3 regions of the Mesorhizobium sp. WSM4837 genome follow, and region 1 is predicted to be linked to each of the others. Evidence: predicted binding sites of a transcription regulator. Region 1 holds the regulator's gene; each other region holds the start of a gene.
The links. The regulator PhoB, encoded in region 1, activates phosphate uptake and scavenging genes when phosphate is short. The targets are predictions, from matches to a motif close to TGTCATNNANCTGTCAT.
Positions count from the first base shown of each region.

Region 2: a site for PhoB is predicted at 2,033-2,049, ahead of AC0L3D_RS11805 (esterase-like activity of phytase family protein). Genes of this name have one in related genera too.
Region 3: a site for PhoB is predicted at 3,766-3,782, ahead of AC0L3D_RS04360 (ceramide glucosyltransferase). Genes of this name have one in related genera too.

Region 1 is NZ_JBVVQE010000034.1:64,330-70,083, reverse strand. Features, by position in the region: gene AC0L3D_RS20455 (sugar ABC transporter permease) at 1-190, opposite strand, end outside; gene xylF (D-xylose ABC transporter substrate-binding protein) at 331-1,371, opposite strand; gene AC0L3D_RS20445 (ROK family protein) at 1,637-2,884, shown strand; gene phoB (phosphate regulon transcriptional regulator PhoB) at 3,154-3,843, opposite strand; gene phoU (phosphate signaling complex protein PhoU) at 3,860-4,567, opposite strand; gene pstB (phosphate ABC transporter ATP-binding protein PstB) at 4,603-5,418, opposite strand; gene pstA (phosphate ABC transporter permease PstA) at 5,431-5,754, opposite strand, start outside.
Region 2 is NZ_JBVVQE010000016.1:36,197-41,950, reverse strand. Features, by position in the region: gene AC0L3D_RS11805 (esterase-like activity of phytase family protein) at 1-1,973, opposite strand, end outside; gene AC0L3D_RS11800 (glycoside hydrolase family 25 protein) at 2,124-3,140, opposite strand; gene AC0L3D_RS11795 (hypothetical protein) at 3,357-3,605, opposite strand; gene AC0L3D_RS11790 (GFA family protein) at 3,774-4,178, opposite strand; gene AC0L3D_RS11785 (alpha/beta fold hydrolase) at 4,365-5,321, opposite strand; gene AC0L3D_RS11780 (SRPBCC family protein) at 5,348-5,754, opposite strand, start outside.
Region 3 is NZ_JBVVQE010000005.1:50,791-56,544, reverse strand. Features, by position in the region: gene AC0L3D_RS04380 (aspartate aminotransferase family protein) at 1-963, shown strand, start outside; gene argF (ornithine carbamoyltransferase) at 980-1,891, shown strand; gene AC0L3D_RS04370 (Hsp33 family molecular chaperone) at 2,039-3,049, shown strand; gene apaG (Co2+/Mg2+ efflux protein ApaG) at 3,251-3,643, opposite strand; gene AC0L3D_RS04360 (ceramide glucosyltransferase) at 3,901-5,055, shown strand; gene AC0L3D_RS04355 (O-succinylhomoserine sulfhydrylase) at 5,101-5,754, opposite strand, start outside.

The DNA.
Region 1 (5,754 bases):
AGAGATTGCGCGGCGTGAGGAAAAGCCCACCCGACAGGATGTGGATTCCAACCCAGATGATCAGCAGCGCGCCGACCATGCCGAGCATGCGTATGTCGAGCTCGGTTGCCTTGAGGAAGCGGCCGAAGGGGCTGAGCTCGGATTCACGCGCCCGGTCAGCAACCGGCGTGTTGGAAATCGTGTCGGTCATGATGTCCTCCCACCGTTGCCGTCTGCCGCGGATGCCGGAAGCAGCTTAGAAATTACCCGCGAGACGCGGAAAAACAACTCTTTTGAAAAAAACGCCGCGGCGTGAAGCCGCGGCGTTTCAGGTTTTTTGGCGAAGGCGGATCAGTTGCAGACCGGGACGGTGCCCGCCGCCACGCCGGCGCAGACCTCTTCCTGCTTGATCCAGCCGGCGTCGATGACGACGTTGAGATTGTCCCTGGTGATGGCAATCGGCGTCAGGAACAGCGACTTGACGACATTGCCGCCCGGCGTGGTGAAATCCTTGACACCGGCAATGTCTGTCATCGGCTTGCCGTCGGCCAGCTGCGAGGCGATCTCGGCGGCGTTCTTGCCGAGCTCGCGCGCGTCTTTCCACACCGATACGGTCTGTGTGCCGAGCGCGATACGGTTCAGCGCGGCATGGTCGCCGTCCTGGCCCGAAACCGGGACGGATCCGGCCAGGCCTTGCGCCGTCAGCGCCGCGACGACGCCACCCGCGGTGCCGTCATTGGCGGCAACCACCGCATCGACCTTGTTGTCGTTGGCGGTCAGGAACTGTTCCATGTTCTTCTGGGCGTTGGCGGGAAGCCAGCCGTCCGTATAAGCCTCGCCGACATTCTTGATCTTGCCGCTGTCGATGGCATCCTTGAGCACTTCTATGGAGCCGGCGAACAGAAAATCGGCATTAGGGTCGGCGCCCGAGCCCTTGATGAAGACGTAATTGCCTTCCGGCGCCACCTTGAACACTTCGCGGGCCTGCATGCGGCCGACTTCCTGGTTGTCAAAGGTCAGATAGAAGACGTCCTTGTTCTCGATCAGCCGGTCATAGCCGACGACCGGAATGCCTTCGTCCAGCGCCTTCTGCACCGCCGGACCGATGGCCGAGGCATCCTGCGCAAGGATGATCAGCGCGTTGGCGCCCTGCGAGATCAGGCTTTCGACGTCGGTCAGCTGCTTGCCGGGATTGGACTGTGCGTCAGCGGAGATATATTTGTCGCCGGCGGCCTCGATCGCCGCCTTCATGGCGGCTTCGTCGGTCTTCCAACGCTCTTCCTGGAAGTTCGACCACGAAACGCCAATGACCTTGTCCTTGGCCTGCGCGGCCGACGCGAGCGTCAGCGACATGGCGACCCCCGCCAGAATGGCGGCTGCGAATCTCTTCATGATATTCCTCCCTGCGCCGCGTAGGGCGCGACCAACTGGCCCGAAGGCCGGCACAAAGGCTCTATTTTTTCGAGCCTCGAAAAAATACTGGTCCAACGCCGAAGCACTGTCAACACCAATTCTGATGGATTTTAACGTCCTGTCGGGCTTTTTTTCGAGGCTCGGAATAAATAATGACAGCCCCTTCTGCTTCTGCCAGTATTTGTCCGACATACCGACGGCTTCCGATTCATGAGCGGCCGCGGCAATGAGGAGGAAACAAAAAATGTCGGTGGGAATCCGTCATGACGATCTGCGCCGGCGCAACCGGGCGATGGTGATTTCGGCCGTGCGCCGGGCAGGCCAGCCGTCGCGGACCGAGATCGCCGCGACCACCGGCCTCAGCCATTCGACCATATCGGCGATCTCTGCCGACCTGATCCAGGAAGGCATCCTGGCCGAGAGCAAGGCGAGCGAGACGGTTTCGCTGAAACGCGGCCGGCCGCAGGTCGGCCTCAGCCTCAATCCGCAAGCCGCTGCGGTGTTGGCCGTCGTGTTGTCGCTGAATTTCCTGTCGGTCGCCGTCATCGATTATGCCGGACAAGTGGTCGCCGAGGAACAGCGCCGGCTGGACACGCTGACCATGTCGCGTGACGCGCTGATCGAGGAATGTGTCGCCATCGTCCGGCGCCGGCTCGAAGATCCCGACCTCGATGTCCAAAGCGTCGCCCGCATCGCGCTGGCGATCCAGGGCATCACCGATTCCCACGCGCGCGCCATGTTGTGGTCGCCGATCACGCCGCAGACGAACATCGCCTTCGCCGACATTCTGGAACGCGAGTTCGGCATCCCGGCCATCATGGAGAACGACTGCAACATGATGGCCGTGGCGCTGCGCTGGCGCCACCCGGATCGCTACCGCGACGATTTCATCGCCATCCTGCTCTCGCACGGCATCGGTATGGGGCTGGTGCTGAAGGGCGAGCTGTTCACCGGCACCCACTCCTCAGGCGGCGAATTCGGCCACATGATCCATCGGCCGGGCGGCGCGCTTTGCCGCTGCGGGCGGCGCGGCTGCGTCGAGGCTTATGCCGGCAACTACGCCATCTGGCGCAACGCAAGGCTGTTGAGCGAGAACGCCGAGCCGGTCGCCGATGTCAGCGACGCCGACATGCGGGCCTTGGCGGCCCGGGCGCGCGAGATGGACGGACCGGAGCGCGAAGCCTACCGCAAGGCCGGCGAGGCGCTCGGCTTCGGGCTCGGCAGCCTGTTTGCGCTGATCGATCCGGCGCCGGTGGCCATGGTCGGCGCCAGCGCTGCCGCCTTCGACCTGATCGAGCCGGCCCTGCGCGAGGCCATCGCCCAGACCGCCGGCGGCCAGCATTCGGGTTCGATTTCCTTCGACACCGAGCCGAACGAGCTGCCGCTGATCCGCGAAGGCTGCGCCATGCGGGCGCTAAGCTTCGTCGACCAGGAGATTTTCGCGCCGAGCATCCAGGCACGAGCCGGCTCGGTCGGAAAGAACGTGGCTTGAAGGATTCCCGGGTCGCGACTTGGGGTGTGTTGAGATTCAGGTCAGGCCGAGTCGAGAATGGTGGGTTCCGAGAACCGGAGCGGAGCGTACTTTTGGGTACGTGAGCCCGCGCATGACCCCGAAATCGAGATCGATTTCGGAAAGGTCGTGCGCAAAATCAAAGTTCTACAGCGTCCTTTGCGTGCCCAACAGGGCGCGCGGCGCTGTAGGTAAGCGCAGGAAGCCGCCGTTCGCAGGCCGGCATCACCTGAATATCAGCACATCCCTAGCTAGTCTTCCCTGATCGCATAGCCGGCGCCGCGGATGGTGCGGATGACATCGGGCATGCGACCATTGTTGACCGCCTTGCGCAACCGGCCGACATGGACGTCCACCGTGCGCTCGTCGATGTAGATCGTCTCGCCCCAGACATTGTCGAGCAACTGACTGCGCGAGAAGACCCGGCCCGGGTGGCGCATCATGAATTCGAGCAGCCGGAATTCGGTCGGCCCGAGCCGGATCTCGCTCTTCTTGCGATAGACCCGGTGCGATTCACGATCGAGCATGATGTCGCCGACCTTGAGCACGCTGGACAGCACTTCCGGCTTGGCGCGGCGCAGCAGCGCCTTGACCCTGGCCATGAATTCCGGTGTCGAGAACGGCTTGACCAGATAGTCGTCGGCTCCGGTCGAAAGGCCGCGCACCCGGTCGCTCTCCTCGCCGCGCGCGGTCAGCATGATGATCGGCAGCCGCTCGGTTTCGGGGCGCACCCGAAGGCGCCGGCAAAGCTCGATGCCGGAAACCGCCGGCACCATCCAGTCGAGCACCAAAAGATCGGGCACGTTTTCCTGCAGCCGGATTTCGGCCTCGTCACCGCGCGTCACCACCTCGACCTGATAGCCTTCGGATTCCAGATTGTAACGGAGGAGGACGCCTAGCGGCTCTTCATCCTCCACCACCATGATGCGCGGCGCGATCATCGGCCGGTCACTCCTGTCATGTCGCCGGCGCCGACATCGTCGTTTCGTCGAGCTTCGGGCGATCTGCCGGCAATTGCTGCCCGGTCACGACAAAATAGGCGTTTTCGGCAATGTTGGTGACATGATCGCCGATACGCTCGAGATTCTTGGCGCAGAACAGAAGGTGCGTGCAGGCGGTGATGTTGCGCGGATCCTCCATCATGTAAGTCAGGAGTTCGCGAAAAACCGCCGTATATTTCACGTCGATCTTCTGGTCGTCGGCGCGCAGTTCCTTCAACGCGCCGGCATCGCGCGACACATAGTGCTCGACCACGCCGCGCAGCTGCACAAGAACGAGATCCGCCATCGCGTCGATACCGTGCGACAGATTACGCGGCGTCGCGCTCTGCCCGACTGCGCTGACCCGCTTGGCAATGTTCTTGGCCAGATCGCCGATGCGCTCGAGATCGCCCGCCATGCGGATTGCGCCAACCACGGCGCGCAGATCCTGCGCCATCGGCTGCCGCTTGGCGATCAGCGTGATCGCGCTGTCGTCGAGCTCGCGCTGCCGCGCATCCATGATGGCGTCATCCGAGACGACGCGCTGCGCCATCGCATTGTCCGACGCAAGCAACGCGCGGATCGAGGCCGCGACCATTGCGGCGGCGAGCTCGTCCATGTCGCGGATCAGCCGGTCGATGTGCTCCAGTTCCTCGTCGAAAGATGCGACGGTGTGTTCACCCATGGTGCTGTCCTCGTGTTCGAAATTCGCCGGACCGCTCAGCCGAACCGGCCGGTGATGTAGTCCTGGGTGCGCTTGTCGTCGGGGTTGGTGAACATCTTGTCGGTCGCGCCCTCCTCGACCAGATAGCCGAGATGGAACATCGCCGTGCGTTGCGACACGCGCGCCGCCTGCTGCATCGAATGGGTGACGATGACGATCGTATAGTTCTGGCGCAGTTCGTCGATCAGTTCCTCGACGCGGGCGGTGGCGATCGGATCGAGCGCCGAACAGGGCTCGTCCATCAGGATCACTTCCGGCGACACCGCGATGGCGCGCGCGATGCACAGGCGCTGCTGCTGTCCGCCGGACAGTCCAGTACCCGACTCGAGCAGGCGATCCTTGACCTCGTTGAACAGGCCGGCCTTCTTCAGGCTCGATTCGACGATGCCGTCCAACTCGGCCTTGCTCCTGGCCAGGCCGTGGATGCGCGGACCGTAGGCGACGTTTTCGTAGATCGACTTCGGAAACGGGTTCGGCTTCTGGAATACCATGCCCACGCGAGCTCGCAACTCGACGACATCGATTTTCGGGTCGTAGACGTTCTCGCCGTCGAGCGTGATCTTGCCGCTCACCCGCGCGATATCGATGGTGTCGTTCATTCGGTTCAGGCAACGCAGGAACGTCGACTTGCCACAGCCCGATGGCCCGATCAACGCCGTCACCTGATGCTCGCGGACATCGAGATCGACGTCGAACAGAGCTCGCTTCTCGCCGTAGTGAACAGAGACCTTTTCGCCCTTCATCTTGATCGAAGGGGCGTTGGTTGCGCTGCTCAGTTTCTGCTCGACGCCGGCTTCCGTCATGATGTTCATATCCTCTACTCCTTACCAGCGCCGCTCGAAGCGCCTGCGCAGTATCACCGCGATGGCATTCATGATGACCAAAAACACCAGCAAAATCAAAATCGCCGCCGAAGTCTTCTGCTGGAACCCCGCTTCCGGGAAATCCGCCCACATGAAAATCTGCACCGGCAGGATCGTCGCGGGATCGGTGAAGCCGCCGGGAATGTCGACGATGAAGGCGACCATGCCGATCATCAGCAACGGCGCGGTTTCACCGAGCGCATGCGCCATTCCGAGGATGGTGCCGGTCATGATGCCCGGCATCGCCAGCGGCAGCACGTGATGGAATACGGTCTGGACCTTGGA
Region 2 (5,754 bases), on a different contig from region 1:
TTGAAGGCATCGAGCACCACCGAATAGATGCGCTTCACCTTGGCCAGGTCGCCGATCTGGTTGTCGCGTTCGAGGATGTAGAGCTTGCCGTCATGCGCGGTGATCTCCGACAGGCCCATCCAGCCAGCTTCGGTCGCTTCGAGCGGGTAGCGCACAGCCGACCATTCCTTGGCCTTCGGCTTGTAGGCCAAAAGCTTGACCTGGCCCTTCGGATCGTCGGCCCATTCGCGTTGCACGGCCATCACCAGCGTCAGGTCGTCGCCCTCGCCGATCGCGGTGATGCCTTCGAGACCGAAGCGGGTCTGGTGGGCGAGCAGTTCCATCGGGAAGCCGATTTCCTGCTTGATCACACCCTTGTCGTCGACGCGCAGGATGGCGTGCGGGACGAGCTTTGCCGGATCGCCTTCATTGGCCAGCCAGAAGCCGCCTTCACCGTCGGCGACAAGACCTTCGATGTCGATCTTCTGTGCAGGATGGCCATCACGCGTGACGATGGTCTTGCCGGTGATCAGTGCCGGGGTCTGGGTGGCATCGACCTCGAAGATCGAGGGCGCGTCGGCGTAGAACGAGTCCGAGGCAGCGAACAGCCTGCCGGCAGCGTCGCCGGCAGCGAGCGCCGAAAGCGCGCCCCAGCCGAGCGGCGTGCCGTCTGCCGTGAGCTTTGCCGTGATCATCGGGTAAGTGGCGGAGCCTTCGGAGCGCTCATAAATCATCACGTGCGAGCGGGCGAGCCCGTCCTCGACCAGGTCGGCCTCGTTGGCGGTAACCAGGAGATTGCGCGACGGGATCGCGACCAGGCCTTCCGGGCCGATGCCGGACGGCAGGATCTGGGCGAACTGAGGCTCCGCACCGGTGTCCTTGTAGACGCCGACAACGGAGCCACGCTCCGAAGCGACGAACAGCAGCCTGTCCTCGCCGAACGTGCCGGTCTCGAGACCTTCCGGCTCGACACCCTTCTTGTTGCGGTCGTCGGGATAATGGCCGGCATTGGCGACCTGGTGCTCGAAGGACGAACCGGATTCGTAGAGGACCTCGCCCTTCTTGCTGAAGATCGTGAAACCGCGCGAGCCGCCCTTGTAGTCGCCTTCGTTGGCGACGACGAGGCGGTCATTGTCGAGCCATTTCACGGCGTCGGGCTCGCGCGCGACGTTTTCCATTTTGCCATCGAACGACAAGGCGCCGTTCTTCTTGGTGTCGATCTTGTCCAGCGTGGCGGAGCCTGCGGAGAAGTGGGTGACGATCGCGCCGGTTTCGGCGTTGACGATGGCGATGTGGTTGTTTTCCTGCAGCGTGACCGCTATCTCGCCGGCCTCGTTGAAGGCGACGAATTCCGGCTCCGGATCTTCCCCAGCGACTTCGGCAATGCCCGCCAGGTTGACGGTCTTCATCGTCGCGCAATCAGGCTGGCTTTCGGCAAGCGTGAAAATCCTAAGGTCGCCTGCCGGCATCTGCGGAATTTCTCCGTCGTTCAGATCCTCGTCGCGCTCGTTCTCGATGGCGATGGCCAAAAACTTGCCGTCCTTGCTGAACGCCAGCGAGTCCGGCTGGCCGCCGAGGTCGCAAGTGCCTTCGATCGCCTTGGCGGCAAGGTCGATAACGGTGAGGTTGCCCGAAGGCCTGGCTTTGCTTTCCGACGTGTTGACGCCGGCCAGCACCTTGCCGCCGATGACCACAACCGAGGTCGGCTCGCCTGCTATCTTGACGATGCCGCCGGCCTTGGGCGCCTTGGGATCGGCGATGTCGATGAAGCCGACAGCACCGAGCGGGCTATCGGAATAAACCAGCGTCATGCCGTTTTCGCTCGCCGTGATGATCTCGGACGAAGTCGGCGTGGTGTTCTCGACGTTTCCCGGCAGGTTACCAGCGACTGCGAAGCTCGCGACCCGGTTGAACATCATGTCGGCATGGGCCGGCAGCGAAACCGAGGCAGCAAGCGCTGCCGTCAGGACGAAAAGCGCGGAATGGCGGGGCACGGGTGGCGTCTCCTGTTCGAATGGAAGCCACCTGATTGCGGGAACGACATTTCAATGCGATGACGGAACGATGACACTTCCGCGACAGGCGGCCAGGTCCGTCGATATTCACCTCATGCTGGTCTGCAAATGGACACTTTGTTCGGCCGCCTACTCCGCCTCGGCCACCATCTGCCGCCCGCCAACCCAGTTCCGCCAGGCTCTCTCGTCGCCGTGGAAGACGTTGAGGTCGATGCGGCCCCTCACCCCATGCGACAGGCCGGAGCCGGAATACTGCCAGAACACCCATTTGCGGCCGGGATAGACCTTTGACGGGTGCTGTGCCACCGCGCGCAGCCAGAATGGATAGTCCAGAAATGCGCCTCTGAGATTGTCGCGGTAGAAATCAGGCGCGGTGTAGATGATGGGCCGCTGGCCGTAGTGGCGCTCGAGCTTGTCCATGAAGACCTGCATCTTCTCCAGCACCTTTTGCCGCGTCGGCCGCCGCTTGCAGCTGGATTCGCCGTTCCACTCGACATCGATCACCGGCGGCAAGGCGCCCTCGACCCTCGGCACGTTGCGGATGAACCAGTCGGCCTGCTCACCAGCAGTGCGGCACCAGTAGAAGAAATGGTAGGCGCCGCGCTTCAGGCCGGCGGCGTCGGCATTGCGCCAGTTCTTCATGAACATCGGATCAAGATGATCGCCGCCATCGGTCGCCTTGATGTAGGCGAAGTTCGCGCCCTGCGCGCGCAGCTTCGCCCAGTTCACGTTGCCTTGCCAGCGCGAGACGTCGACGCCGTGAATGGCGAGGTGTCTGGGCGATGCCCTGCCGAAATTGATCGGCTTGGCGTCACGAAAACGATAGCGCTGGACCGGCTCGGCGAGCATCGGTGCTGCCCGTGCCAGCCGATTCGGCGCCACCAGGGCAATCGGCTCGAGGGGTGGCTCGATGCTTTCGGCAGGCTCCGGAGTGGCCATCGCCACAGTCTGCTCCGTCGCCTCCTCCTGCGCGAAGTCGGGTTCGACATCGGCAGCGCCGACCGACGCCACCGGCGCGGGCGGCCGCACAACCGAACTGGTCGTCTCGCTGGACGGCACTTGCAGCGCGTCGACGCCGGACGTGGACGTGCAGCCGGCAAGGCAAAGTGACGCGATCGAGAAGATGACGACGCCTGGTAACCGCATCTGGACCTGTACGCAGAACACAACAGACCGAGGGCAAGACAACGCCGCCGGACAAACCAGTCCGGATTACTAACAAGAAATTACCAACAAAGTTTGAATCAAATTGTTAGGGCAGAGGGGCTGGGTAAGGCGCTCGCTCTATCACCGTAGCGGTGAGAGCCTGGAAACGCCGCAGGACCGAAGGCGCGCGAAGGATCGCCGACGCCAGGCCGCTGCTTAGCCGCACAACCACAGATTGTGGCAGCTCTCGGCTACCATATGAGCGGGCGGGACGGAGCGGTCGGTGCCAAGGCGATCGGAGTTTGGGCGATCGGTGACGGGATTGACCGACGCATCGTCATCCCGGCGAACCTTTTCTTCAAGCAGCGAGCGAAGCTCGGCCGGCTGCACGCGGTCACGCTCCATCACCAGCTTGACCATCGGATCGCTCAAAAGCTCATCCAGGGTGTTAATTCTGTCGTTCATCCGTCGCCTCCTTCGACTGCCGACCCGCAGGCAATAGATAGGCGGCAATGATGGCTCGCCAATGACGCTTTGCCGACTATCTCGTGCCCCGGACGAAAAAATTTGGGCACGCCTTGTGCTTGATTTCGCCTGCGCTTCGGTTCGCCTGTGCTTCAGTTCGCATGTACTTCAATTCGCCTGTGCTTCAATTCGGCGGTGGGCGCCTTCATATTGCGGCAGTCCGTCGTCGAGCTGTACCCAGGGCTGCTTCGAGGCGGTCCAGATATGCATCTGCGGCTTGAACATGGAAGGATCGTCGAGCGAGCCGGAGGTGATGCCGGCGGAGTCGCGCCGGGAAAATATCGTCGTGCCGCAGCCCGGGCAGAAGCCGCGCTTGAGATCGGGCGAGGAATTCACCGTCGCCACCGGCCCGTCGATGGTCACGTCGTCGATGCGGAACAGCACGCGGGCGTTGAAGGCCGCGCCCAGCGCCTTCTGGCAAAGCCGGCAATGGCAGGCGCGCTCGTTGATCGGCGCGGCCTCGGTGCGGTAGCGCACTGCCCCGCACAGGCAGCCACCCTGATATTTCGCCATTGCCTTAGCCCGTCTTCTGAAGATTGGCAGGAAGGTAGCTGCCGGGATAGGAGCGTCAATTGAAAAGCTTTGATGGCGCCATCTGTTGGCGTGATGCGGCAGGCCGAATGTACGATCAGGCGCGATGCGCAACGAGCGTCGCCGGCCATCTCGCGGGAGGACGGCCGGCAGGCAGTTGTCAGGCGGTCAGTGCGTTTCTCTGACGATCTCGTCCCAGGTCTTGACCTTGGTCTCGCCATTGAGGAAGGGCAGTGCGGCGGCCACCAGTTCCGGCGCGAAAAACACGTCGTAGTGGGTGCGGTTCGGCAGGATGGCCAAGCGGTTCTGCGACAGGTTCTCGCGCATCCAGCCGGCGTCCTTCAGCCCGCCGCCGAGCATCTGATAGAACTTGATCTCATGCTCGGGCCGGTACATGTCGCTGTCGCCAAATATCAGCATGACCGGCATCTTCAGCTTCGCCACGGCGGCGGAGTAGTCGTAGTCCTTGCGCATATGGGCGCCCAGCTGGTCGAGCAGTTTTGGAAAATCCTGCGGGCGCGGCGCGACCGCCACGTAGGATTTGTACATCGGCGTGTCCTTCATCATGTCGGCCATCGCGGCGCCGACCTGCGCCTGCTGAGTACGCATGTCGGCATAGAAGCCGTCCGAGGCATACCCGGTCGAGACCAGCACCAGCCGGCGCACTGTCTCGGGATGCTGGGCGGCCATGCGGAAGGCAACGCCGCCGCCCAGCGAATAACCCATGACGTCGACTTTGTCGTAGCCGAGCGCCTTGACGATCGCCGCCATGTCGTCGCCCATCACCTCAAGGCTCAACGGCCGATCGCCGAGCGCGGTGCGGCCGTGACCATGCAGGTCGACGCCGATGACGGTGCGGCTTTCGGCAAGCTTCGGCAGGATCGGCGCGAACATGTCTGTGGTGCCGAGACCACCATGGAGCAGAAGCAGCGGCTCGCCCCGGCCATAGACGGCGTAATAATAATTCAGGCCGTTGATCGGCAGCAGGCCGGATTTCGCCGGCTTGGGCATGGCTTTCGTTTCGCTGGTCATGGACGGCTTTACGTCCTCGGCATTGCTGTCGCCCGGCGCGGCGAAGAGCGCCGCGGCCGAGGCGAAAATGGCGAAAAACATCGATCTGGACATGTCGGTCTCCTTGCGTCCCGCCGATATCAAAGCCGCTTGGCGACTTCTTCGAGCTGGTCGGCGCACTGGCCCCAGCCCTCGTGAAAGCCCATCTTCTCGTGCTCTTCGCGGTCAGTGACCGACCAATGCGCAACCCGGGCGATGTAGCGGGTCTTGCCCTCGCCTTCATCCTCAAAGGTCAGCACGACCGTCATGAACGGCTTTTCGGACGGCTCCCAGGCCTTTGTGTAGGCGTCGGTGAGAACGATCTTTTTGCCCGGCACGACTTCGAGGAAGACCCCGGGGTTCGGGAATTCGTTGCCGTCGGGACCGGCCATCACAACCAGGCTGGAGCCGCCGGTGCGTACGTCCATTTCGGCGCGCGGCGTCGTCCACGGCTTTGGCGCGAACCATTGCGTCACGAGCTTCGGCTCGGTCCAGCAGCGATAGACGT
Region 3 (5,754 bases), on a different contig from region 1:
GAGCGGCTGGCCGACGCAACCTTCGCCGACAAGGTGTTCTTCACCAATTCCGGCGCCGAGGCGCTGGAATGCGCCATCAAGACGGCGCGGCGCTACCATTTCGTCAAGGGCCATCCCGAGCGCTTTCGCATCGTCACCTTCGAAGGCGCTTTTCATGGCCGCACGCTGGCGACCATCGCCGCCGGCGGCCAGTACAAATACCTGGAAGGTTTCGGCCCCAAGGTCGAAGGTTTCGACCAGGTCGGTTTCGACGACATCGAGGCCGTCGAAAAGGCGATCACATCAGAGACCGCCGCGATCCTGATCGAGCCGGTGCAGGGCGAGGGCGGTATTCGCCCGGTGCCGACACAGTCGCTGAAGCGGTTGAGGCAGCTCTGCGAACAGCATGATCTGCTGCTGATCTTCGACGAGGTCCAGTGCGGCATCGGCCGCACTGGAAAACTGTTCGCGCATGAATGGGCTGGCGTCACGCCCGACATCATGGCCGTCGCCAAGGGCATCGGCGGCGGCTTCCCGGTGGGCGCCTGCCTTGCCACCGACGAGGCCGCCGTCGGCATGACCGCCGGCGTGCACGGCACCACTTTCGGCGGCAATCCGCTGGCGATGGCGGTCGGCAACGCCGTGCTCGACGTCGTGCTGGCAGACGGTTTTCTGGAGGATGTGCAGCGCAAGGCGTTGCTGCTGAAGCAGGGGCTGGCGGGCGTCGCCGACGAATTTCCCGATGTCATCGAAGACATCAGAGGCAGCGGCCTGATGCTCGGCCTGAAATGCGCCGCGCCCAACACCAAGGTGAACATGGCATTGCGCGACCAGCATCTGCTGGCGGTTCCTGCCGGCGACAACGTTCTTCGCCTGCTGCCGCCGCTCACCGTCACCGACGCCGAGATCCATGCGGCGCTCGACCGCATCCGCGCCGGCGCCCGGGGCCTGTCGGACGCCATCGCCGCGGCTGCGGCGAAATAACAGTCGGAAGACCCACATGAGCCTTCGCCATTTCACCGATCTTTCCGCCGTTTCCGAGGGCGATCTGCGCCTTATGCTGGACGATGCCGTCGTGCGAAAGGCAAGGCTCAAGGCTGGCGAGCGGACAAAACCGCTTGAAGGCAAGGTGCTGGCGATGATCTTCGACAAGCCGTCGACGCGCACGCGCGTGTCCTTCGACGTCGGCATGCGTCAGCTCGGCGGCGAGACCATCATGCTGACCGGCGCCGAGATGCAACTCGGCCGCTCCGAAACCATCGCCGACACGGCCAAGGTGCTGTCGCGCTATGTCGACGCGATCATGATCCGCACCACATCGCATGACCGGCTGCTGGAACTGACCGAGAACGCCACCGTCCCCGTCATCAACGGGCTGACCGACGATACCCATCCCTGCCAGCTGATGGCCGACATCATGACCTTCGAGGAGCATCGCGGCCCGGTCGCCGGCAAGACCATCGCCTGGACCGGCGACGGCAACAACGTGCTGCATTCACTGCTGGAGGCCTCGGCGCGGTTCCGCTTCAACCTCAACGTCGCCGTGCCGGAAGGCAGCGAGCCGGCGCAGAAGCATGTCGACTGGTCGAGGGCGCATGGCGGCAAGTTGAACTTCACCCGCTCGCCCGAGGAGGCCGTCCACGAGGCCGACTGTGTCGTTACCGATTGCTGGGTGTCGATGGGCCAGGAGCACCGTGCTCGCGGCCACAATGTCTTCTCACCCTATCAGGTCAATGCGGCACTGATGGCGAAGGCAAAGTCCGACGCCTTGTTCATGCACTGCCTGCCGGCGCATCGCGGCGAGGAGGTCACCGACGAAGTCATCGACGGCCCGCATTCGGTGGTGTTCGACGAGGCCGAGAACCGGCTCCACGCGCAGAAGGCGGTTTTGGCCTGGTGCCTCGGCGCTTGATCCGGGTCACCGTGATCCGGGCCGCCGTTATCCCGGCCGCCTTGATCCGGGAGTGCGTGATGCCTATCTCAGGCGCATCACGCAAATCGAGCGCGTTTCGACGCATGCGCCCCGGAGGGCGGCATCGCCGCGCCCCGGAGCTTTGTCATGTTGGAAACCCGTCAATTGGCTGAACATCAACCCAAACTCGGCGAATTCGGCTACGCCGGCGACGATCATGTCGTGCCTTTCGAGGTCGGCCCGCTCGACGTGCGCGGCCGTACCGTCCAGCTCGGGCCGATGCTCGACGCGATCCTCGGTCGGCATGACTATCCCGAGCCGGTCGCCCGCCTGCTGGCGGAAGCTTGCGTGCTGACGGTGCTGCTCGGCACCTCGCTCAAATTCGAAGGCAAGTTCATCCTGCAGACCCGCACCGACGGGCCGGTCGACATGCTGGTGGCGGATTTTTCCACGCCGCATGCGCTGCGTGCCTATGCCCGCTTCGACGCCGACCGGCTGGAGGCACTGACGTCTGCCGGCGAGACCTCGCAGCGGACGCTGCTTGGCAGCGGTGTCCTGGCGCTGACCATCGACCAGGGCGCCCACACGCAGCGCTATCAGGGCATCGTCCAGCTCGACGGCGAGACGCTCGAGGAGGCCGCGCGCACCTATTTCCGGCAGTCGGAGCAGATCCCGACCGATCTCAGGCTTTCGGTGGCCAAGCTGTTGACGCCCGGCATCGGCGGTGCCCGCGAGCAATGGCGCGCCGGCGGCATCCTGGCGCAGTTCCTGCCGCAATCGCCCGAACGCATGCGCGTGCCCGACCTTCCGGGTGGCGACGGCGATCCGCGCGAGGAGATCCATGATCCGGCCGACAATTCCTGGCAGGAACTGCTCGCGTTGCTTGGCACCATCGAGCCGACGGAACTGATCGACCCGACGATCGGCGCCGAGCGGTTGCTTTACCGGCTGTTCCACGAGCACGGCGTGCGCGTCTTCGGCGGCGTGCCGGTAGCCGACCAGTGCTCATGCTCCAGGGAGAAGATCCGCGGCATTCTCGGAGGCTTCTCCGCCGACGAGATCAGGGACAGCACCGAGGATGGCGGCATTCACGTCGCCTGCGAATTCTGCTCGAAGCAATATGACTTCGACCCGGCGGAATTTGCTGCGGCTCAATAGAATTGAAATCACCGACGAAGCGTTGGCGCTGCCCCTCACCCTTACCGTCTCCCCGTGAAGAACGGGGAGAGGGGGCGCCAGCGTTGCGACAGGTTGTCCAGTTGATAGATAGATGGGTTCCCTTTTCCCCGTTCACTATACGGGGAGAAGGTGCCGGCAGGCGGATGAGGGGCAGCACGACCTTCCGGCCATCTATCTCTCTCAGTTCACCGTCCGCCGCGTGCCCGGCAGGTCGAGCGAAAAGGCGGGGATGGCGACGTCGAACGTTTCGCCCCGCTTGTTGCGCATCGTGTAGTGGCCGACCATGATGCCGGATGGCGTCGAGAGTGGGCAGCCAGACGTATACTGATAACTGTCGCCTGGATTGAGTTCAGGCTGGTCGCCGACAACGCCGGCGCCGCGCACCTCCTCGACCCGGCCGGTGCCGTCGGTGATCTGCCAGTAGCGCGACAGAAGCTGCACGAATTCATCCGACTGGTTGTCGATGGTCACCTGGTAGCCCCAGACATAGCGGTTCTCCGAAGGGTCGGAGCGATCTTCCAGATAGAACGGCCTGACCTGCACTTCGATGTCGCGCGTGAGGGCGCTGTACATAAATCACTCCACACTATGCAGACGGAACATTCGACCCTCTCCGCAGTTCGGTCAACGGGGTGCGTCGCCTCGGTGTCTGCCATCGTTGCCCGAATTTGTTAAGCGCAGGTGCCGAACAACAATGTCATTTAAGTGACACGTGACAATGATGGTGTGCAGGGCCGGGGATGGTGTGCAGGGCCGGGCGACTCAGCATTCTGTCGAACTGTTGAAAACGGCTTCATGCGGCCGGTTTTTTCTGGAGCGACCAGATATTGATGGAATTGACAGTCACAGCCGCCTTGCTTTCCATAGTTCTGCTTGTTGTCAATCTCGCCAGCATCCTGCTCGCTTCGTTGAAGCTGAAGCGGCCTGGCAGGATCACGCCGCCAGCCGCCAAGGCGCCGCCGGTGTCGATCGTCGTGCCGTCGCGCGGCGTCGAGCCGTTTACCGAGGAGACGCTCGAGCGCGCCTTCTCGCTCGACTGGCCGCACTATGAGCTCATCTTCTGCGTCGCCCATGCCGACGACCCGGTGGTCGGGCGGATCACCGATGCGATCGCCCGCTTTCCGGCCGTGCCGGCCCGGCTGCTCGTCGGCGACGACCGCATCAGCGGCAATCCGAAACTCAACAATTGCGTGAAGGGCTGGGAGGCCGCGCGCCACCACTGGGTCGTCCTTGCCGATTCCAACGTCCTGATGCGGAGGGACTATGTCCAGCATCTGATGACGGCATGGCGGCAGGACACCGGCCTCGTCTGCTCGACGCCGATCGGCTCGCGGCCGGACGGGATCTGGGCGGAGGTCGAATGCGCTTTCCTCAATACGCTGCAGGCGCGCTGGCAATATACCGGCGAGGCGCTCGGCCTCGGTTTTGCCCAGGGCAAGAGCATGCTGTGGAACAAGCCATTGCTCGACGCCAATGGCGGCATCCGTGCGCTTGCTGCGGAGATTGCCGAGGATGCCGCTGCGACCAAGCTTGTCAACGGGCTCGGACTGCGCGTCAATCTCGTTGCCTCGCCGTTCGAGCAGCCGCTCGGCTTGCGCACATTTGGCGAAATCTGGTCGCGCCAGGCCCGCTGGGCACGCCTGCGTCGCGTCACATTCCCACTGTTCTTCGCGCCCGAGATCCTGATCGGAGCGGCGCCGCCGCTGGTGCTGGCGCTGGTTGCGGCAGCAGGCGCCGGTTTCAGCCTGCCGGCTACCGCCGTCGCCGTGCTGATAGTCGCCTATCTGCCGGAATGCGCTCTCGCCTCGGCCAAGGGCTGGCACCTGTCGCTGCGCATGATCCCGGCGATGGTTGCGCGGGACGTGATGCTTCCCGCCATCTGGGTGCGCGGCTGGCTCAGCGGTGCCGTCGACTGGCGCGGCAACACGATGACCATCCAAACCAGCGCCGTTGCGGAATTGGAAGAGTCGCCGTCGGGCGCCTGACCGCGCCGCTTTGCAGATCAGAGCGCAGCAGTTCGGCGCGTATCCCTATCTGGCGGCTAAGGCCTGCTCGATGTCTTCGAGCAAGTCGTCAGTGTCCTCCAGTCCGACGGACAGCCTGAGCGTGCCTGGCCCGATGCCAAGTTCGGCCCGCGCCTCGTCGCTCAGATTCTTGTGTGTCGTCGTCGCCGGATGGGTGATCAGGCTCTTGGCGTCACCGAGATTGTTGGAGATCAGCACGACATCGAGCGCGTTCTGGAAGGCGAAGGCCGCCTGCTTGCCCCCCTTGACGTCGAGGCAGATCAGCGTCGAGCCGCCCGACATCTGCTTCTTGACGATCGCCGCCTGCGGGTGATCGGCGCGGCCGGGATAGATGACGCGGACAATTTCCGATCGCTCGGCGAGGAAGTCAGCGATCCGGCCGGCACTTTCCGTCTGCTGGCGAACGCGCAGCGGCAGCGTCTCCAGCCCCTTCAGCAGCGTCCAGGCATTGAAGGGCGAGAGGCTGGGACCGGTGTGGCGGAAGTAGTCGTGCAAATTCTCGTCGATCCACTTCTTGTCCGACAGGATGATGCCGCCGAGGCAGCGTCCCTGGCCGTCGATGTGCTTGGTCGCCGAATAGACGACGATATGGGCGCCGAGCTGCAACGGCTTCTGCTGCAAGGGCGTGGCAAAGACGTTGTCGACGATCAGCCGCGCGCC